DNA from 4 places in the Bacillus sp. ISL-35 genome. Region 3 is predicted to be linked to each of the others. Evidence: predicted binding sites of a transcription regulator. Region 3 holds the regulator's gene; each other region holds the start of a gene.
What was found. Region 3 encodes Rex, which represses fermentation and respiration genes when NADH is low (regulators of the CRP and FNR family bind a similar motif). Its sites were predicted from a motif close to TTGTGAAATATTTCACAA; they were not measured.
Positions count from the first base shown of each region.

Region 1: the regulator Rex is predicted to act here: its motif matches at 3,700-3,717, upstream of pflB (formate C-acetyltransferase).
Region 2: the regulator Rex is predicted to act here: its motif matches at 3,930-3,947, upstream of J7E38_RS05010 (hemerythrin domain-containing protein).
Region 4: the regulator Rex is predicted to act here: its motif matches at 1,439-1,456, upstream of J7E38_RS04120 (TIGR04053 family radical SAM/SPASM domain-containing protein).

Region 1 covers NZ_JAGGQK010000001.1:560,333-565,983, reverse strand. Annotated here, with positions in the region: gene J7E38_RS02950 (alkaline phosphatase) at 1-40, opposite strand, end outside; gene J7E38_RS02945 (D-alanyl-D-alanine carboxypeptidase family protein) at 197-1,360, opposite strand; gene J7E38_RS02940 (DHH family phosphoesterase) at 1,648-2,847, opposite strand; gene J7E38_RS02935 (cupredoxin domain-containing protein) at 3,010-3,459, shown strand; gene pflB (formate C-acetyltransferase) at 3,804-5,651, shown strand, end outside.
Region 2 covers NZ_JAGGQK010000002.1:364,128-369,778, forward strand. Annotated here, with positions in the region: gene J7E38_RS04985 (electron transfer flavoprotein subunit beta/FixA family protein) at 1-560, shown strand, start outside; gene J7E38_RS04990 (electron transfer flavoprotein subunit alpha/FixB family protein) at 589-1,614, shown strand; gene J7E38_RS04995 (FAD-dependent oxidoreductase) at 1,607-2,902, shown strand; gene J7E38_RS05000 (ferredoxin family protein) at 2,902-3,186, shown strand; gene J7E38_RS05005 (hypothetical protein) at 3,454-3,789, opposite strand; gene J7E38_RS05010 (hemerythrin domain-containing protein) at 4,007-4,537, shown strand; gene J7E38_RS05015 (hypothetical protein) at 4,888-5,082, opposite strand; gene J7E38_RS05020 (MFS transporter) at 5,185-5,651, opposite strand, start outside.
Region 3 covers NZ_JAGGQK010000025.1:3,454-9,104, reverse strand. Annotated here, with positions in the region: gene groES (co-chaperone GroES) at 1-98, opposite strand, end outside; gene J7E38_RS22310 (GNAT family N-acetyltransferase) at 285-812, opposite strand; gene J7E38_RS22305 (CPBP family intramembrane glutamic endopeptidase) at 1,048-1,779, shown strand; gene J7E38_RS22300 (YdiK family protein) at 1,783-1,983, shown strand; gene J7E38_RS22295 (redox-sensing transcriptional repressor Rex) at 2,008-2,664, opposite strand; gene moaC (cyclic pyranopterin monophosphate synthase MoaC) at 2,692-3,186, opposite strand; gene J7E38_RS22285 (ABC-F family ATP-binding cassette domain-containing protein) at 3,368-5,296, shown strand.
Region 4 covers NZ_JAGGQK010000002.1:176,566-182,216, forward strand. Annotated here, with positions in the region: gene yjfP (esterase) at 179-946, shown strand; gene J7E38_RS04115 (metal-sulfur cluster assembly factor) at 1,023-1,334, shown strand; gene J7E38_RS04120 (TIGR04053 family radical SAM/SPASM domain-containing protein) at 1,517-2,641, shown strand; gene J7E38_RS04125 (Crp/Fnr family transcriptional regulator) at 2,730-3,428, opposite strand; partial or broken gene J7E38_RS04130 (nitrate/nitrite transporter) at 3,760-5,259, shown strand.

The sequences.
Region 1 (5,651 bases), on a different contig from region 3:
CGAGCGGAAGAATCTTCTTTTTAAAGTTAGCTTTAATCATTACAAGACCTCCAGATAAGATATTTACTACGCTTCCTACTATAATGCCTGTCTATTAATCTCTTATTAACACACTGTAAAGTTGTTTTAATTCCTTGTAAAATTTATTTACAATTTGTCCTTCCCCTAAAAAGGTCCAAAAAAAAAGCAGGCAAGATTACCTGCTTCGATATCTTCTATTTTTCTTTTGCTTTCGATTCATGATCCATAGAATGGCGGCTGCAACCAATACGGCTCCAAAAATAGTATTGACAGATACTAGTCCGCTTTGCTTTGGCTCCTGAGTGGTTTTTTTCACTTCAGGTTTCTTTTCAATCAATGGCTTTAGTTCAATCGTTTGAAGGGTCCTTCCATTTTCACTCTCTATATTTAGAACTCCGTCATCATCGACTACTCTCTTTCCATTTTCAATCGGTTCAGTTACGAATAGGTCCTCACCCGCTTTGAACTCCAGCTCTCCACTTGTGAAGGTTTCACCCTTCTTGATTTGTGCCGATTTATAGGAAGCAAAGCCATAATCAAATAATTTTATCGTATCCTTATAAATCTCTCTTTTGAATTCGGATTTCAGTAATATTGCCGTCAATTTCAATTGGCCATTCTCTGCCGTCGTAGCCAGGGTTTGCTTGGATTGATCGACAAAACCCGTTTTCCCCCCGGTTACTCCTTCATATGGAATTTCACCTTTTAACATTCGATGATGGGAAAAAATTTTTGTTTTCCATGACTCACCTTCCCACTGCAGTTCCCTGGTACCGAATATTTCCCGGAATTCATCGTTTTTCATCGCGTAGTTCAGAATTAAAGCCAGATCCTTTGCAGTCGTATAATGATTCTCGTCAAATAAACCATGGGGATTGACAAAATGGGTGTCTTTTACACCGATTTCATTTTCAAGGTATTCATTTATGCTTTTGGAGTAGTTCTCCATTGTCCCATCAAGATGAATAGCAATCGCCAATGCGGCATCGTTTCCCGAATTGATCAGCATCCCCTGGATCAGCTTCTTTAATGGCACTTGTTCACCAGGATTTAGATACACTCTCGTACCTTCAATTTCCTTGACTTTTTCACTAACGACTACCTGATCATTCAAATCTGCAGTTTCAATCGCATAAATAGCTGTGGCAATCTTTGTAAGGCTTGCAGGATACATTCTCTTTTCTTCATTTTTCCCAAACAGAATGGCACCTGACTGCGTGTCCATTAAAACAGCCGCTTCAGAAGTTAATTCCGGATCATTTTCTTCTGCATGTACAAATTGCGCGAAAGAGTACATGCTAATCAGAAGCACCATTGACAATGCCAAAAGTTTTCTCATCCATAACACATCCATTTTAAAATTCTGCAATCATTTTACCAGAAACCGGCCTATAATGGTTCAGTGTTATTATTTTTTAACCCAAATGGAATAAAAGGAAACATTGACAGTACAAAAAGACAGCTCCTCTTTCTGCGCAGACAAGCGACTTGTGCACTTAGATGTTAAACAAAAGGGTGTCCCAAAAGTTTATACCTTTTGGGACACCCTCTAGCTGTTTTACTATGGGTCAGCTTTTCCGAACCGTGAAAATCAGATTCGAGGTTTCTTTTTGCTCAATGAAACCTTCACGAAAGAAAACCTTTATTATAAACTATGCTTTCAAGGTATCCAATATATGCTTCATCCCTCGCAAGTGCTGCTCCATACTTCCTTTTCAAGAAACGTACTGCTTCTGCGGAATCATTAAACGGTCCCAGTCTTTTATCATGCTCTTGCTTAATAAAATGACGGGTTCCATCCTTATAGATGAAAAACAGATCCCTATCCCTATTTTCGTAGAGACAGCCTTTTTGTGAATCCTTAAGATTATACGTATTTTTGAATGCGTCTTGTTTAATCGGCTCAAGAGGAAACACTTGATCAATATAACGTTTATAAGCTTCCCCATTTATTGTACATCCAGAAGCCTTCGCATGTCCCCCGCCACCAAATTCTCCTGCGACAGCAGAAACGTCTACATCATCATGTATCGTCCTGAAACTGATTTTCCTTCCGCCTACATTTAAGATCGCGATATAATCCAGGTGTGGAAACTCCTTCCCCAGTTCATTCCCCAGTTCAGAGTGATAGGATTCGGCATGCACCACTCCTCCATACAGTCCATCATGTTCCATTTGGATGATTTCCCTTTTCTTTCTCCTTATATAACGTTCGATTTTATCCTCTTCCATTTCTAGTAACTTCTGTTCAAATTCATCGAATTCGAATTCATCACCTGTTTGCAGTCTGGATATCATCCGTTCTTCAAATTCTTCTATAGAAACCATGTAAAATAAATCATTCAGATTCTTTGCCTTGAAATTCTGGAGAATATCCCAATCCCATGTGTCATACTGTCGGACCAGCTCAACAAACTCATCAATTGCTCCGTTATCAGCCATTTTTCCCTTGTCTTTCAGGTATTCATACACTAATGAAGCTGCGCTTGTTAGTGTCCCGGATTCATCTTCTACTTTAACGTATCCCCAGCTATAGTCATTGAAATGCAAAGCCGTTTTATGGTGGTCGATCAGATTGGCCTTCCCTCCTTCTGACACAAAACGATTGATCCTTTCCGTTATTTCATGATTGACGGAAAGATCGGTTATGTATAGATGGTCTTCCTTTTTCATGCGCTCATTCATTCTCTCAAAGTATTTCTCTACCTGAAAATTCAACCCAGATACAGAATTATAGCGGATATCCGCTTTTTCACCGAATGCAAGCCGGAAAAGAATCCCGCAGGCCACTCCATCCAAATCATTATGTGTAAATAAACGGTACATCGGTTTCCACCTTCCCTTTCTCAAGCTGTTTACTCTATAAGAGCCTAATTTATAGTCTGTTGTTGGCAAGATAATCTATACAAAAGAAAATCCAAAAAATTAGACAAGTTCAACAAGGGGACGAGCATAGATATTTATAGAGGATTATAAGGAGGTGAAAACATGCATTTCTTTGTATTTAAAAGAAGGACTTTATATTTAATCGGCCTAATTGTCTTCATTTTCATCATCGGCTCAATATGGTTGAACCTAAATCCTGATGCAACTCCAGCTATTGGCGGACAGAATGAACAAACCAGGGAAATACACCTGGTGACAGGAGAATTCAAGTCGAAAACCGACGACGGTAAAGAAATTGAAGCATACCGCTGGGACCCGGGCACCATCTTCATTGAAAAGGGCGAAAAGGTGAGCCTAAATATACTTGGGGTGAACGGCAAGGAACATCCTTTCATCATTGAAGGAACAGAAATCAAGGGAGTTGTTAAAAAAGGCGAGGAAACTGTTGTACCTTTGCAATTTGACAAGGAAGGAACATACAGGCTGATCTGCCTTACCCACCCTTCAGCGGAACATAACGGGCCGATGATTGCTTATATTGTAGTGGATTAGATCCATCCGAAAACAGGAATTCGATTCCTGTTCTTTCTTTTAATTGGGAGCTGCTTTCTCACTAATATTACAAATTGACACAAAACATACAAATCACTATAGACACAGTGTAAATATTTCCTGTTAGCATTAAATACATAAGTATATTTTATATAACAGACTAATCAAAATCGAAATTAATTATAGTACAGTTTTTTTACACATCCTACGAAAAATTAACTAAGTCACGTTTTAATCGTTTTGTTCATAATTTCACAAATACGTCACACTCATTCTGTTACATTCGTAGTATGATAATAGTGTGGTAACTGTTATACAAACATCTACTTTAGAGGTGAACCAAAATGGAACAATGGAAAGGCTTTAAAAATGGCGCTTGGCAAGAAGAAATCAATGTCCGCGATTTTATCCTGAAGAACTTCTCTGAATATACCGGGGACTCAAGCTTCCTTGAAGGTGCAACTGAGGAAACACTCCAATTATGGCAGCAAGTAATGGAATTGACAAAACAGGAGCGAGAAAACGGCGGGATCCTTGATATGGATACTGAAGTGGTTTCCACCATTACTTCACATGGCCCAGGCTATCTTGATAAATCAAAAGAAAAGGTTGTCGGTTTCCAGACAGATCAGCCATTTAAAAGGTCTATGCAGCCTTTTGGCGGAATTCGTATGGCTAAGGCCGCATGCGAGGCATATGGTTATGAATTGGATAAAGAAGTAGAAAAGATTTTCACAGACTTCCGTAAAACTCATAACCAGGGTGTTTTCGATGTATATACAAAAGAAATGCTCCAGGCTCGTAAAGCTGGCATCATCACTGGCTTGCCAGATGCTTATGGCCGCGGCCGAATCATCGGTGACTATCGTCGTGTAGCTCTTTATGGTGTTGACTTCCTTATGGAGCAAAAGAAGAAAGACCATGGAACGACAAGCAGCGTAATGACTGAGGACACTATGCGACTGAGAGAAGAAATCTCGGAGCAATACCGTTCATTGAATGAATTGAAGCAGCTTGCACAGAGCTATGGCTATGATATTTCAAAACCAGCAACCAATGCAGCGGAAGCTTTCCAATGGGTCTACTTTGCATATCTTGCAGCAATCAAAGAACAGAATGGTGCAGCAATGAGTCTCGGACGCGTCGCGACCTTCCTGGATATCTATATTGAACGCGATCTTCAAAATGGCACCCTGACTGAACAAGAGGCACAGGAGCTTGTCGACCATTTTGTCATGAAGCTTCGTCTCGTGAAATTCGCACGCACGCCTGATTACAACGAGTTATTCAGCGGGGACCCTACCTGGGTGACTGAATCAATCGGCGGAATGGCACATAACGGACAATCACTTGTAACGAAGAACTCTTTCCGGTTCCTTCACACTCTTGATAACCTTGGTCCTGCACCGGAGCCTAACCTTACCGTGTTATGGTCCCCTGCCCTGCCAGAAAACTTCAAGAAATACTGTGCTGAAATGTCCATTAAAACCAGTTCAATCCAGTATGAAAACGACGATTTGATGCGCTGTGAATATGGTGATGACTACGGGATCGCCTGTTGCGTATCCGCGATGGAAATCGGAAAGCAGATGCAATTCTTCGGCGCCCGTGCCAACCTGGCAAAAGCTTTGCTTTACGCAATCAATGGCGGTGTCGATGAAAAACTTAAAGTACAGGTTGCACCAGCCTTCAGCCCGATCACTTCCGATGTGCTTGACTACAAAGAAGTTATGGCCAAATTCGATAATGTGATGGAATGGCTTGCCGGCCTTTACATCAACACTCTCAATGTCATTCACTACATGCATGATAAATACAGCTACGAACGGATTGAAATGGCTCTGCATGATACAGAAGTCCTTCGTACCATGGCAACCGGGATTGCAGGATTAAGTGTCGTAGCCGATTCATTGAGCGCAATCAGGCATGCAAAGGTAAAAGTTATCCGTGACGAAAACGGCATTGCCGTTGATTTTGAAACTGAAGGCGACTTCCCTAAGTATGGAAATAATGATGACCGTGTTGACAGCATTGCGGTTGAACTCGTGAAAAACTTCATGACAAAACTGCGCAAGCATCCGACATATCGCAACTCTGTCCATACTATGTCGATCCTGACCATTACTTCAAACGTTGTATATGGCAAGAAGACTGGCAATACACCAGATGGACGCCGAGCAGGTGAACCGTTC
Region 2 (5,651 bases), on a different contig from region 3:
CGGGTGCAGATACACTGGCTACAAGCTATGCTCTTTCCAAAGCGCTCGAGAAAATTTCGAAGGATAAACCAATCGACCTTGTCATTTGCGGAAAGCACGCGATTGATGGTGATACAGGTCAAGTAGGACCAGGTATTGCCCGGCGTCTTGATATTCCGCCAATTACAAATGTTATAGAAGTTTCAGAGGTTAATAAGGATGAAAAATATGTTCATATCAAACGGAAGCAAATCGCCGGCTATGAGGTCCTTCAATCACAGCTTCCTTGTTTATTGACAGTCGAAAAAGAGATTAATGACATCGAGTATGCTCCGATGCCGAACATGATCAAGGCTGCCAGATATGAACCTGTCATCTGGTCTGTGAATGATCTTGAGGATGTTGATAAAACCCAGCTTGGCCTAAAAGGGTCTCCAACAATCGTTGGCAAGATGTTCAGCCCTCCTAAGCTGGAAGGCGGAAAAAGACTGGAAGGAAACCCGGATTCTCAGGTGGAACAGCTTATGGGAATTTTGCTGGAACGAAAAGATTTATTGAAATTAAATACAGCCAACTCTTGATTCCGATTTTTGAAGGGGGAATAAAAGGATGCAAGAAAACCAGGGAGTCTGGGTATTCATTGAAGTAAATGACGGAAAGATCGAAGGAGTGTCGCTGGAATTACTGGGTGCGGGCAGAAAGCTTGCAGACAAGCTCGAAGTTCCGCTTGCCGGAGTGATGCTAGGTGAAGGTGTCCTGCCTTTAGCCAACGACGTAATATACGCCGGTGCTGACCAGGTTTATGTTGTAGACCATCCAGTCCTGAAAGATTACCGGACTGAGTCATTCATGAAAGGGGTTTGTATACTGGCAGAAAAATATAAACCCGAGATTTTCCTTTATGGTGCGACACCAAATGGAAAGGACCTGGCCAGTGCGGTTGCGACTGATTTAAGCACCGGGTTGACTGCTGACACGACCATGCTTGACGTTGATGTCGAGAAAAGGCTGCTTGAGGCAAGCCGTCCGGCATTTGGCGGCAATATCATGGCCACGATCCTATGCAAAAAGCACAGGCCGCAAATGGCAACCGTAAGACCTAAAGTCATGAAAGCCCTCGAAACTGATACTGGCCGTAAGGGAGTCATCATTGAAGAAGAACTGGAACTTAGAGAAGAGGACATGCGCACAAAAGTGCTTAAAATTGTGAAGGACGTAACAAAAAAAGCAAGTCTGTCAGAAGCTCATGTCATTGTAGCAGGCGGAAAAGGAATGGGCGATATCCAGGGATTTCAGCTGATCCATGAACTGGCCGAAGTCATCGGCGCAAGCGTCGGAGGAACGAGGGATGTTGTTGAAGCAGGCTGGCTGAAGCATGAGCAGCAGGTCGGGCAGACGGGGGAGACCGTCACACCAAAAATCTACTTTGCCATCGGGATATCCGGGGCAATCCAGCACGTGGAGGGCATGAAAAACTCCGAGTTGATCATCGCCATCAACAAGGATCCGAATGCACCGATTTTCGATGTTGCCACATATGGCATAGTCGGTGATGCATTGGAAATTGTTCCAAAGCTGATCAAACAGTTCAAAGAGCTCAGCAAAGAGAAGGGCGGGGAAATGAGCTATGTCTGAAAAATTTGATGTAATCGTCGTAGGAGCCGGCCCTGCTGGAACATCATGTGCCTACAACTGTGCCAAAAATGGATTGAAAACATTGTTGATTGAACGGGGGGAATATCCAGGCTCAAAGAACGTTATGGGCGGAGTTCTTTACCGTAAACAGATGGAAGACATCATTCCCGAGTTCTGGAAGGAAGCGCCGCTGGAAAGGCCAGTCGTAGAACAGCGTTTTTGGATGATGGATAAAGAATCGGTTGTCCAGTTTGGTTATAAAGGTCTCGAATGGGCGGTTGAACCATATAATAACTTTACAGTCCTGCGGGCACATTTTGATCAGTGGTTCGCAAAGAAAGCTGTCGAGCAAGGGGCATTATTGATAAATGAAACAGTTGTGACGGAATGTATCGTTGAAAACGGTAAGGTGGTAGGCGTCAAGACCGATCGTCCAGATGGAGAAGTATTTGCAGATGTTGTCGTGCTGGCAGACGGAGTCAACTCCCTGCTTTCCAAGCAGCTCGGCTTCCATCGTGAATTCCGGCCTGATGAGGTTGCCCTGACGGTAATGGAAGTAATCAATCTGCCGAAGGACAAAATCAATGAACGCTTCAATCTTGAAGGAAATCACGGAACGACGATTGAAATTTTCGGAGATTCTACAAAAGGCAATCTGGGCACTGCCTTCCTCTATACAAACAAAGAAAGCTTGAATATCGGAGTGGGAACCACACTTTCAAGCATGATCAAAGCAAAGCTTAAGCCATATGAACTTCTGGATTACCTGAAAAAGCATCCAATGGTACGTCCATATCTGGAGGGAGGAGAGTCTGCGGAATATCTTGCGCACTTGATTCCGGAGGGTGGATTCCATTCTGTGCCGAGAGTTGCCGGAAACGGGGTGCTTGTCGTGGGAGATGCTGCCCAGCTGGTCAATGCCATTCATCGTGAGGGTTCAAACATGGCGATGGCTTCGGGACAAATGGCTGCTGAAGCGATTGTCGAGGCCAAGAAAGATGGCGACTTCAGCGAGAACAGCCTGAACCGCTATAAGGAAGCATTATTCGGCAGCTTCATCATAAAGGACCTTGAAAAATACAAGGATGCAGCACATACCTTCGAGACATACCCGCAATACTTCAAGGAATATCTGCCAATGATGAACAAAGCGATGAGCAAATTCTTCACGGTAGATGGAACACCTAAGAGAGAAAAACAAAAGGAAATCATGCGCAGTGTGACGGCTGAAAAAGGAACCTTTAAGATAATGCAAGACATCTATCGTGCCTGGAAGGCGGTGAAATAATGTCAACGACAAACATCGAGGAAAAACAATTTCTTTTAAGGTTTAAGTGTGACACGAAATCGCATCTGACCGTTCTGGACCATGACGTCTGCATGACTCAGTGCCCTGATAAACTGTGCACCGTATTCTGTCCGGCTGAGGTCTACAAATGGGAAGGAAAACGGATGCAGGTAGGCTATGAGGGCTGCCATGAGTGTGGGAGCTGCCGGATTGGCTGCCCGTACCAGAACATCAAATGGGAATATCCAAAAGGCGGACATGGAATCGTATTCAGGCTCGCGTGACCAAGAAAAAGTAAAAAGCTGGCGACTGACCTAAAATGGTCGCCAGCTTTTTCTGTTTTATTCGTTTTGGGTAATCAAGGGAACTTTGAAGAAGAGCTAGTAATTTTGGGGAGCAAAGTCTTGAAATAGTTATTGAATCGTGGGAAGGGGATCAGTTTACAAAATCAATCTTATAGAAATGTTCTATATTCATCATATGTAAGTTAATTCACAAGTGGGTGCAAAAAAGGGTGAAGCTTAAGAGGGTATGGATTTAGGGGGGAGAGATTAGCTGATTTTTTCTTGATGGCGCATCAAGTGAAGTTCATCATTGCGGATTTCTTTTTCTAATTTCCGCGCTTCAAGCATGGCATCATCGAAACGGTCAAACAATTCCGAAGCGTACACGGGTTTGCCGGCATCATAGATTCCGGAAGAGTCTGATTTATAAATGGTAACATTCCAATGGTAAGAATCTTTGCCTTCTTCCTGATGGCCCTGTAATCCGATCATTAAATGTGTATAGAACAGATCAGGCTGGATTCCAAGGAAGGATTTCTGGTCACTAAGCCCCGCGGGAACAAGTGATTTTCCATAAAAATCGCGATATAAAGAGTTCTGCAATCTACATTCACTCCTTTTACATTAAGCTATAACTTCATTATATGTAAGGTGTTTAGATATTTGAAGAATAATTGTTAAAATTTTTAGAAATTTTAACGAAGTGTCATATTTCCTTCACAATTTCGTTCGTAAAATGAAAATTGTGATTCCTATCACAACCTGGGAGATTACTGGTTTTTATAATGAAGGTATCAAAATGTATAGGAGGCCGATTAGCATGACAGGCTGTATGAGCGGTTTAACCCAGGATTCTAATTTTACATTAAGTGAAGGTCTTCAACAGTTAAAAAGTGAACACCCGCCATTATTGGAAAGGCTTGCGCATCTTTTGGTTCTTTCAGGGAAAGTTGAGGAAGGTATGCAAATGGAGGAGAACTTTTCAAAGCTGAGGGAGATGGTCGTCGAATTCCTCGCTGAACTGGAACCCCATTCAGAGCGGGAAGAGGGCGTTTTGTTCGAGATGATGGCTGCTTATATCGGAAGGGAAATGGGACCAATAGCGGTGATGGAATATGAACATGATCAGGCAAAACGGTTTATCGGCGCTTTCCTTCATAACACAAAGGATGGAGTTGCAGGTCTTACAGCCGAGCAGATGGTCGAAAATGCCCAACTGATCAAAAATGCAAACTACACCTTGGTGAGCCATTTCTCAAAAGAAGAGAGCATCCTATTCCCTATGGCGGAAAATATGCTCAGCGAAGAAGAAAAGCAAGAATTAGCTCAGCGCATTAAGTTAATAAAATAGGGGCTCTGTTAAAGCTAAATGTTGATTTCTAAATCCTGTTGATTGTAGAGGAAGGCGCGTAGACTCCTCCGAAAATGCTACCGCATTTCCATCGTGCGTGGGCTGATTCAGGAAGCTAATCAATGTCCTGCGGGCGAAGCTGGTCAGGTGAGACCCCGCAGGAGCAAAGCGACGAGGAGGCTCAGCGCCAGCCAGGAAGAATTGCCTTTTGAAAAAGCCGGCAGTTGGGCTTTTTCATTATTCTTCCAGCGGAAAGCGAAGCGCCTGGAACGAAAATCAACAGCCTTGTTTAACAGAGCCAAAATAAAAATAAAAAGGGTGAAGCGATTGCTTCACCCTTTCTTTTACATTTAAGCCGTTGTGATTGTGACCAGTTTAATGTCTTTTGTATCGAATTTATAAAAAACATCATCTTCACCGGTGAATTCAATCATGCCTTCCTGGTCTTTGGCATCCTGGATGGCTTCAGATATGTTTTCCACCTCGATTGGTCGTGAAACGACAAAATCTTTTTCAAAAAAATAATTAATCTTAAACTTAGACATGATAATCTCCCTTCAATATATCCTCACTATCTTTCTTTCCTTAACAGGAGCATGCCTAAACGTAAAAAATGCAGATGGAAAATTTTAATTGCCAGTGACGTTTTATCTATTCCATTCTGCCAGTTGTTGATCTGTCGGAAGGAACATGGTCAGGATTCCCAGCAGGGGCAGGAAGCCGACGCAGATAATCATCATTGGAAGCCCGATCATGTCAGCGAGATATCCCAGGCCGACAGAGCCGATAGCACCCATGCCGAATGCCAATCCTACTGTCAGTCCGGCCATCGTACCGATTTTGCCGGGAACCAGTTCCTGGGCATATACAACCGTAACGGAAAAGCTCGACATCAGGATAAAGCCGCTGATGGTCAACAGGAAGACTGCAACCGAAAGGGGCATAAATGGGATGATTGCCGACATAGGAGCAGTTGCGATCATGGAAAGGAAAATGATCTTCTTCTTTCCAAAACGGTCAGCGAGCGGGCCGCCAAAGAATGTGCCGAACGCACCTGCAACAAGAAAAGCAAACAGGAACAATTGCGCTTCCTTAATCGAAAGTCCATATTTAT
Region 3 (5,651 bases):
TTTTCTTTCGCTGTGTCGGGTAAAACGATACCGCTTGCAGTTTTTTCTTCAGACTCAACAAGCTCGATAATAATGCGATCTCCTAGTGGCTTGATCAAGTGAAACAACCTCCTCAAATTATATGTAGATTATTTTTTATTAGCACTCGCCTCAATAGAGTGCTAACACAATTTATATAATAATGAATCTCGATTTTTTTTGCAAGCGTGAAGCAAAAATTTTTCATGAAATTTTACGATGATCCAGGTGCTGTCGAATGCTGTAGAAATCTCCTGCTGACGGCATCATTTACTGGCTTGGTAAAGGACATGCTTCTTCAGCGGACTGCCCTGATCTACTCTCGGGTGATGAAATGTTTTAACAGGGTTCATGCCGATTTTTCTCATGACATTGATAGAGGGTTTATTGATTTCAGCAGTAAAACTGACGACCTCGCTAAAGCCGAGCTCATTGAATCCATATTCCAGACAGGCCCTGGCTCCTTCTGTTGCATAACCTTGGCCCCACGCGTCTTTTTTCAGCCTCCAGCCAATTTCAATACATGGGGTGAAATCTGCGTCAAATGTTGCCCTATGAAACCCGATGAAGCCGATGAACTCTTTCGTTCTCTTCTCTTCAACCGCATATAGCCCAAAGCCGTATTCCTTGAACTCGGCAAGAATCGACTGATAAAACTTCTCAGTTTCTGCGGAAGATAAAACACGAGGAAAATACTGCATCACATCCTGATCTGCATTCATTAGGCAAAAGTGCTCTAAATCTGCCGCAGACCAGTTCCGCAAAATCAGTCGTGGCGTTTCCAAATAAATCATTTGTACCTCCAATTATTCTCAAATTGAAAATGGCACCTTAACCGGATACAGTAAACCCGAACAAGTAACTTTTTCATCCTGGCCCTACAATTTGAACTTTTAAATCATTTACTAGTAGAATAAAGAGAGTGTATATAGTAAGCAAAGCGGTCCCCGTATTTTATTTTACAGGCCAGCATATTATTACGTAAAATTTCAGAACATACATTTCTGCATTATTAAGGAGTTTTTTCAATTGAAAAAAGAATACTGGTACGTCCTTATTGCCTATATTGTTATGCAGCTTTCAAGTCTTGTCGGGGTGCCACTCATTGCTTTGATCGGTGCTGCGATGGGAAAAAGCCTGAATGAAATGCAAACCCTCGCGATTCCATACTGGCTCGTAACCAGCTTTTCGCTGACACTCCTGATCATCCTGCTGATTTTAAGGAAGGAAAGAAACATAAATGCTGATTTGCGCGAAGCATCTTCGCCGGCAAGCTCGGCGGCATGGGCATTCGCCGGGGTATTCCTGGCCCTGTTCGCCCAGTCGATTGCAGGCAGCATTGAAAGCATGCTTGGAATTGAGATGGGCTCGGAGAATACACAGGAAATCATCAAGCTGATTGAAAGGTTCCCGGTTGTGATCCTTGTCAGCTCGATCATCGGTCCGATTCTGGAGGAAATCGTCTTCCGGAAGATTATTTTTGGCAGCCTGCACAAGAAAATGAACTTCTTCTTGGCAGCCTTGATCAGCTCCGTCATATTCGCACTGGCCCATATGGAGCCGGAGCATGTGATCCTATACTCAGCAATGGGCTTCACCTTTGCGTTTCTATATGTAAAAACAAAGCGGATCATCGTGCCAATCATCGCCCATGTTACAATGAATACAATGGTTGTCCTGCTTCAATCCGTATTCAGGGAAGACATTGAGAGAATGATAAAAGAAGCAGAGAAAATTCAAAGCTTTATTGGGGGATTTTAAGTCATGAAGCAATCGCCTATGTTTTCAGGCATTGTCTACATCTTGTTAGGCAGCTTATTCACCTATTTCGCCATCCAGAATGTCAACGATACAGGCTGGGGATTTTTCAGTTATTTGCTCGTCCTGCTCGCCACCTTTGACTTCGGTTCCGGCATCAGGATGATTCTGTTTCATTTCAAACTTAAACAAATGCAGAAAAAATAGCTCCTTCATCGAAGGAGCCATTTTTTATTCTTCTGATTCACTGTCTGTCGGATAATGTTTCAAGAAATAAATCAATGATTGCAGTTCTACTGCCAAATCAATATGATGGATCCTGATCGAAGACGGCACATTCAGCCTCGCCGGCGTAAAGTTCAGGATTCCCTTCACATTCGCCTGTACAAGTCTGTCTGTGATCGGCTGTGCCACTGTTGACGGCACTGTCAGGATTGCCACCTGGATGCCTTCCTCAACCACAACCTTATCGAGATCATCCATGTGATAGACAGGCACATCGCCAATCTGCGTCCCAACCTTATCTGGGTCGACATCGAAGGCAATTTCAATTTTCGTATTATTGTTTTTGGAAAAATTATAATTCAAAAACGCCGTTCCCAAATTACCAACGCCAATCAGCGCAACCTTCGTGAGTTCATCCTGGTCGAGCGTCTTTCGGAAAAAAGTCAGCAGGTAATTCACATTATAGCCGTAACCCTTTTTACCCAAAGCCCCGAAATAGGAAAAGTCCCTCCTGATCGTAGCCGAATCCACTTTTACCGCTTCACTCAGCTCCGCGGACGATACCCTCTGCTTGCCTGAAGAATGCAAGTTCAATAAAAATCGGTAATATAGCGGCAAACGCTTAGCAGTTGCCTGCGGAATCTTCATAGCATCATTCGTCATTCTCCATCCTCCACCCTGTTCGTATTTCTATTTTAACTTCTCATCTCTCTTAAAATCGCCGTTTTTCCCGCCGGTTTTTTCCACGAGATAGGTCCTGCCGATCACCATGCCTTTGTCGACGGCCTTGCACATATCATAAACAGTCAGCGCGCATGCTGCTGCTGCTGTTAACGCTTCCATTTCTACCCCTGTATTCCCTTTTGTTTTAACAGCTGCAGCGATATTTAATATATAGTCATTACCATTTTGCTCCCAATCAAACGAAAGGTCAATGCCTGTTAATGGAATCGGGTGGCACATCGGGATGATCTCTGACGTCTTCTTGGCCGCCATGATGCCAGCAACCTGCGCGACTGCCAGTACATCGCCTTTTTTCATTTTATTTTCAGTAATCCTTACATATATATCTTCATTAACGGTGATGCTTGAATGGGCGACTGCCGTACGGACCGTCTCCGGTTTTTCACTGACATCGACCATCTTCGCTCTTCCCTCTTCATTAAAATGCGTAAATTCTGCCATGTTCAAGCTCCTTTCAACCAAATAATACACTATTTTCCCAAACTTGTGTGTGAACTTTGTTTCTATCTTCACATATAGAGGAGGAAATTTTTCATACCTTACCACCCATTGCAGGCCGCACATATTGCCGAGCCCATAGGATTGGGTTACACTATCCCTAAGGCATTAGAGGTGAAAAATAATGATTCTATTACAAGTCAATCAGCTATCAAAATATTTTGCGGCTGATCTTATTTTATCGAATATCAAGTTTGAAATACAGACCAATGACCGTGTTGCCCTGGTCGGCCGGAACGGGGCGGGAAAATCCACCCTGCTGAAAATCATTGCCGGCTATGAATCCCATGACGGCGGCGAGATTATCCGCCCGAAAGGAACATCAATCGGCTACCTGGCCCAGAATACCGGACTGGAATCCGAGAAAAGCATTTGGGATGAAATGCTGGCTGTTTTTGACCATCTGCACAGCATGGAAAAAGAACTGCGCCGGCTTGAAGAAAAAATGTCGGATCCTGGCATCCTGTCGAATGAGTCAGAGTATGAAAGAGTATTAAAGGATTATGACGTTTTGCAGGTCCAGTTCAAGGAAAAAGGCGGCTACCAGTACGAAGCGGACATCCGCTCCGTCCTTCACGGCCTGAACTTCCAGTCTTTTGATTATTCCACAAAAATCTCCACTTTAAGCGGAGGACAGAAAACAAGGCTTGCGCTCGCAAAGCTGTTATTGACTCGTCCTGATATTTTGATTCTCGACGAACCGACTAACCATCTGGACATTGACACACTTTCCTGGCTTGAGCAGTATCTCCAGGGCTATGACGGTGCGATTTTAATTGTTTCACACGACCGTTACTTCCTTGATAAGGTTGTGAACCAGGTATACGAGATTTCCCGTCACCAGTTGACGAAGTTCCCTGGCAATTACAGCTCGTATTTAGAACATAAAGCCGCAAATTATGAGCGCGACCTGAAGCTATATGAAAAGCAGCAGGATGAGATCTCCAAGCTGCAGGACTTTATCCAGCGAAATCTTGCCAGGGCCTCAACAACGAAACGGGCCCAGAGCCGCCGGAAACAGCTCGAGAAGATCGACCGGATGGACAGGCCGATGGGAGATGAAAAATCTGCTTCCTTCAGCTTCCAGATCGAACGCCAGAGCGGGAATGACGTCCTGAAGGTAAATACACTTGCTGTCGGCTATCAGAATGAAGTCGTCTCCGAAAATATATCTTTCAACCTTTCACGTGGCGACAGTACGGCCCTCGTTGGACCAAACGGAGTCGGCAAGTCGACCTTATTGAAGACCATTGTTGAAAAATTGCCATCGATTGCCGGCAATATTCAGTACGGCTCCAATGTTTCAATCGGCTATTACGATCAGGAACAGGCTGAACTTAGCTCGAACAAAAAGGTTTTAAATGAGCTGTGGGACGAGTATCCACTGAAATCCGAAAAGGAGATCCGCACCGTATTGGGCAACTTCCTTTTTTCAGGCGATGATGTGTTAAAAATCGTCTCGACCCTGAGCGGCGGCGAAAAAGCGCGGTTGGCACTGGCCAAGCTAATGCTGCAAAATTCCAATTTCCTTATTCTGGATGAACCAACAAACCATCTGGACCTGGACAGCAAGGAAGTCCTTGAGAACGCCTTGATCGATTATCCAGGCACCATCCTGTTCGTCTCTCACGACCGTTATTTTATCAACAGGATCGCCACCAAGGTCCTTGAACTCGACCGTGCCGGAGCAACAGAATATCTTGGTGATTATGATTACTACGTCGAGAAGAAATTAGAGCAGGAAGAACTTGAGGCACTGGCCAGACAGGCGGCCATAGCGGCTGGCACGATCAGCGAACCAGTCAAGCAGGACAAGACCTCCTACCAGCAGGATAAAGAGGCCAAGAAGCTCGAACGCCAGCGCAAACGTCGCATGGAAGAGGTCGAAGCGCTGATCGACAAGCTCGAGTCAGAGGTTGCAGAATACGAAGAATTGCTTTGTGATCCGGAAATATTCCAGGATCACGAAAAAGCAGGAGAAATCAATTCCAAAATCGAAACCGCCAAAGATAAGCTCGACGAACTGATGGAAGAGTGGACGGAATTGGCCTAGCAATGGAGAAACCGGGCATGAATTTGCCCGGTTTTTTGTATGTTATCCACAGAAATTTGTTGATTGTTTTCTAATGAATTTGTTTATTCGCTAAAAAGGGGTGTTTAATTGCAAAAATGCTGTATTTATTCGCAAAGCCAGCACTTTTATTCGCAAAATAATCCTGTTTATTCGCAAACTGGAAAATAACTAAGATTATTTCCAATTTGAAAACCCCGAGTTCCATCTCTTATTCACTAAAAAAAGTCCCGATTAAAAACCGGGACTTTTTGTTCACATAGTTATTCACATAGCAAAGACTGATTTATAGGTTATCCATAGACTTTTCCACATTATCCACAAAACAAGCTTTTTT
Region 4 (5,651 bases), on a different contig from region 3:
GCGTATGATTGGCTCTTTTTTCATAAGAGTTCTACAATACCTATATTGGATGGTGGTTTATTTCTTCTTATAACCACTATGGTAACCATTTTACATTTAAATTGTAAAAAAATCATATTCCATACTTTAAAGCACGGTAAAATTTAAGGTCCGTTCGCACAATTTGGAGGGTTATTCAGTGATTTTAGTCGAAAAGAAACGCATTCAAGATATTCCCGTTCTCCATATCGTAAAACAAAATCAATTTTCAGATAGAATGCCACTGATTGTTTTTCTGCATGGTTTTACAAGCACAAAGGAACGAAACATGCATTATGCCTATCTTTATGCCGAAAAAGGGTTCAGGGTCATCATGCCTGAGGCGAAATATCATGGAACCCGCAGTGAGGGATTGTCTGAAACAGAGCTTGGCTTCCGTTTCTGGGAAATCGTCATTACCTCCATCGAAGAGCTTTCATTGATTAAAGCAGAGTTGGTTGAAGAAGGACTCGTAGACCCTTCGAGAATTGGTGTAGCTGGAACGTCAATGGGCGGCATCACCACGCTTGGCGCGATGGCTAAATATGACTGGATCAAGGCCGGCGTAAGTCTGATGGGCAATCCTTCATATGAACAGTTTGCTTTGTGGCAGCTGAATGAAATGGAAAAACGGAATGTGAAAATCAATATATCAAAGAAAGAAATTTCAGATTTGCTCAATCAGCTGAAACAGTACGACCTCAGCCAGCAGCCTGAAAAACTAAATAAACGTCCGCTGTTGTTCTGGCATGGCAGGATGGATCCAGTAGTACCGTATCAATCCGCCTATCATTTTTATGAGCAAAACAGGAAAAACTATGAGGGAACAGAAGGAATGTTTGAGTTCATTACAGATGAACATGCCGGGCATAATGTTTCAAACGCTGGTGTAGAGGCTTCGGCAGAGTGGTTTGCTAAGCATATCTGATGCCTCCCGCTTTTAATGGGAATGAATCATTGTTATGATAGAAACAGGTAAAGCATTAATAAAGGAGTGTTCACCGATGGATGAAGAATTAAAAGAGAGCATTATGGGTGCGCTTGAGATGGTCGTTGACCCTGAACTTGGCGTCGATATCGTGAATTTAGGGCTTGTATATGATGTTGATTTGAATGAGGAAGGGCTTGCAACGGTAACGATGACCCTGACCTCAATGGGCTGCCCGCTTGCCGGCACAATTGTTGAACAGGTAAAACTAGCACTTGCCGACCTCCCAGAAATCAAAGATACAGAAGTGAACATTGTCTTCAACCCGCCGTGGTCAAAAGACATGATGTCACGTTACGCGAAAATTGCCCTCGGTGTAAGGGATTAATCAGCCTTTTGAAACAGCAGGAAATCTCCTGCTGTTTTTTATTTATTGTTTCAGAATCGCAGGTCACAAAATTGTCATAGAAAAAGAGCAATAGGCGATCATTTATGTGAGTTAGTTCACTTAAACATGTTGGAAACACTTATATACTTTTTATATAGAGAAGTACTTAAGGAGGCGCCAATATGTTTGAAAGAGATTTTAACAAAGACCCATTCATTGTGATTTGGGAACTTACGAGAGCCTGCCAGTTGAAATGCCTGCATTGCCGTGCGGAGGCACAATATAGAAGAGACCCGCGTGAACTGTCTTTCGAAGAGGGAAAAGCGCTGATCGATCAAATATACGAAATGAATAATCCGATGCTTGTGTTCACAGGTGGAGACCCATTAATGAGGGAGGACGTTTTTGATATCGCTGAGTACGCTGTGAAAAAAGGTGTACGTGTATCTATGACACCAAGTGCAACACCGAATGTCACCAAGGAAGCAATCGAGAAGGCAAAAGCGGTCGGTCTATCAAGATGGGCATTCAGCATCGACGGGCCCACAGCAGAAATCCACGACCACTTCAGGGGAACAGCCGGTTCCTTTGATTTAACGATGGAAAGGATCAAGTATTTGCACGAGCTGGAAATTCTAATACAAATCAATACGGTCATTTCACGATATAATATAGATTATTTAGATGAAATGGCAAAAATGGTTGAAGATCTGGATTGTGTCCTTTGGAGCGTATTTTTCCTTGTCCCGACAGGACGCGGCCAGGAAAAGGACATGATTTCTCCAGTAGAGCATGAAAAAGTGTTCCAGTGGCTATATGATTTGAGCAAACGAGTAAAGTTTGACATAAAAACAACAGCTGCGCAGCACTACCGCCGGGTTGTTATCCAGCAAAAGATGCGCGAGGCCAGGGACCATACAGACGAAATCAACTACTTGACGGCGCTGACAAATGAAGGATTGACCGGATCCATCGATGGTCTTGGCCGGGCTCCAAAAGGGGTGAACGATGGAAATGGGTTTGTATTCATATCCCATACAGGAGACGTCTTCCCGAGCGGATTGCTTCCGGTTAAAGCAGGGAATGTCCGGGAACAGCCTCTTGCTGAAATCTACAGGGAATCTCCTATATTCAAGTCATTGAGGAATCCTGATGAATACAAAGGGAAATGCGGTGTTTGCGAGTTCAGGCATGTATGCGGAGGGTCTCGTTCGCGGGCATATGCCATGACAGGAGATTACCTGGAGAGTGAACCGTTCTGCGTGTACATTCCGAAAGCGCTGAGAAAACAAAAGCAGGAAAGCTAACAAAAGGAATGAAAAAAGCAGCTCCGTGTCAAACGGGCTGCCTCATCATAGAAAAGCGAGTGGAGCTCAGCTCCACTCGCTTTTTATATTAGTCGATTGAACAGAAAACCGCCGGACAATTTTCACAGCCGATTTCCTGGCGTAAATAATCTACATCATGGATCAGGATTTTTCCTTTTTTAATGGAGATGATCCCTTCACGCTTCAAGTCATTCAGAATCCTGTTTGTACTTTCACGTGATGTGCCGCAAAAATTGGCCAGTTCCTGATTTGTTAACGGCAGGTCAATCAGAATGCCGGTATCTTTATGGATCCCATAGCTGTTTGTCATCCTGATCAATGTGGAGAAAAGTGCTCCTTTTTTCCCGTTAAGGACTAAATCACGGAATTTAGTCTGTGTTTTGCGGAAATGGTCGCTCATCCATTTCATGAATTCGAATGCGAGCGATGGGTTTTGGAAAATCTCCTTTTCGATCACATCTTTCCTGATTGCGGAAATGGTTGCATCCTCCAGGATCAATGCGCTAAGCAAATATTTTGGTGCTTCGGTAAACAGGGTCAATTCCCCGCATAGATCATTTTCCCCGCAAATCCTTAACGCCAGTTCACGGCCATCCTGGGTGACCTTGCTAATCTGCACCTTGCCGCCAAGAATCAAATAAAGCTCCTCTGCCTCCATGCCTTCCTGGAACAAGTATGTGCCCTTCTTAACCTTGAATGTCCGGTCTGCAAACTGGAGCAATTCTTTAATTTCTATTGAATGAGTCACTTTCGTTGTGTTTGGCATGGTCATCACCCTTTTTTAGATTTTAAGCTTCCGTGGCTTTTCGTTATTGAGACAATAATAACACCTGGATAGTGTTAACTAAATGACGCATGAGGAATTGTCAAAATCTCGTCACATTATCTCTTCGTTTTGTTCACATTTTAGAAACAAGTTGCTCTAGATATATTATATCGATAAAAAAAGTCAGTTGATTCCGATGTTTGAAGACAACTGTGACAGTTTATTGAACAAAGAAATAGGAGTGAAGTTCTTCACATCAAAAGGCCCGGTATTTTTCTACGCTTTATTTATCAAGCATCAATCTTTAAATAAACTAGAAAGGGGAAGAATCATGCGAACACAAAAAAATCAACTGCCGCTTCAAACGCTCAGCCTGGTTGCGGGTTTTATGGTGTGGGTTATCTTATCCGCATTAATGCCGTTCATTAAAGAGGATATAAAACTGACAGCAAATCAAATCGCGATGGCGACTGCCATTCCTGTTGTCCTGGGTTCCGTTATGAGGATCCCAATTGGATACTGGACAAACAAATACGGAGCACGAAAACTGTTTTTTATCAGCTTCGCATTTTTGCTGTTTCCTGTGTATTTCATCAGTTTGGCAGATTCATTTATTGACCTGTTGATCGGCGGCTTGCTGGTCGGTATAGGTGGTGCGATTTTTTCTGTCGGTGTCACCTCACTCCCGAAGTATTATCCAAAAGAACGCCATGGTTTTGTGAACGGCATTTATGGGGCAGGCAATCTCGGAACTGCGGTCACGACTTTTTCGGCACCTGTCATTGCGTCGCAGCTTGGATGGCAATCAACGGTCCAACTTTACCTTGTGCTTTTGCTGGCATTTGCGTTGCTTAACTTTTTCCTTGGTGACAAAAATGAACCTAAAGTTGCCACTCCCCTGGGGGAGCAAATCAAAAGTGTATACAAGAACCAGAAGCTCTGGGCATTGAGCCTGTTTTACTTTTTAACATTTGGATCATTTGTTGCCTTTACGATTTACCTGCCGAACTTCCTCGTGTCACATTTTGAGCTTGATAAAGTAGATGCCGGAATCAGGACAGCTGGATTCATTGCCCTTGCTACCTTCTTCAGGCCGATTGGCGGCTGGCTTGGAGATAAATTCAACTCATTCATCATCTTGATGCTGGTTTTTGCCGGCATGACCATTTCAGGAATATTGCTGTCTTTCACACCTTCCCTGACTCTTTATACGATTGGCTGTCTTACAGTGGCAATCAGCGCGGGGATCGGCAATGGGACTGTCTTCAAACTGGTTCCGCTGTATTTTTCAAAACAGGCGGGAATCGTCAATGGGATCGTCTCAGCGATGGGTGGATTGGGAGGCTTCTTCCCGCCGCTCATGCTGGCCATCCTGTTCAATTTGACAGGGCATTATGCCATTGGTTTCATGGCTTTGTCGCAGGTTGCACTTGCGAGCCTGATCATCGTCATCTGGATGTACTATCAAGATAAATTGAGCCTTGCTAAAAATATCATCGACCATACAGCAGAGGGAATCATGATCACGGATGTGAAAGGCATGATTGAAAAAGTAAACCAGTCTTTCACGAATGTAACGGGATATAAAGCTGAGGAAGTGATTGGGAGAAACCCCAGAGTCCTGAGGTCGGGAAAGCATGGGGAGGCCTTTTACAAGGGGATGTGGAAATCCATTGAGGAGAATTGATTCTGGCAGGGAGAAATATGGAACAAAAAGAAGAACGGAAACATCTATCCTGAATGGCTTACAATCAGTCCCTTAAAAAATGAAGCCGGGGAAATCAAAAACTATGTCGGCATATTCAGTGAGCTTCCTGTAAAAAACAAATAAACCTCAGAAGGCTGCATCAAATCCTTGATGCAGCCTTCTATTTTAGATAATATGACAACATAATGACATTTCTTGATAAAAACACTATCCTGGCAGTTTTTATGTTGTAATATAGACATAAGGGTAAAATCTATTATTTTGGCTCTGTTAAAGTCCAATGTTGTTTTTACACCTGTTGATTGTAGTGGAAGGCGCGTAGACTCCTGCGGGCGCAGCTGGTCAGGTGAGACCCCGCAGGAGCAAAGCGACGAGGAGGCTCAGCGCCAGCCCCGCGGAAAGCGAAGCGCCTGGAACGAAAATCAACAGTCTTCATTTAACAGAGCAATTATTTTAAAATAGAGGACTATTGATGTTACTGTGAGAATATTAACAGTGAACCATATTTTTAACTG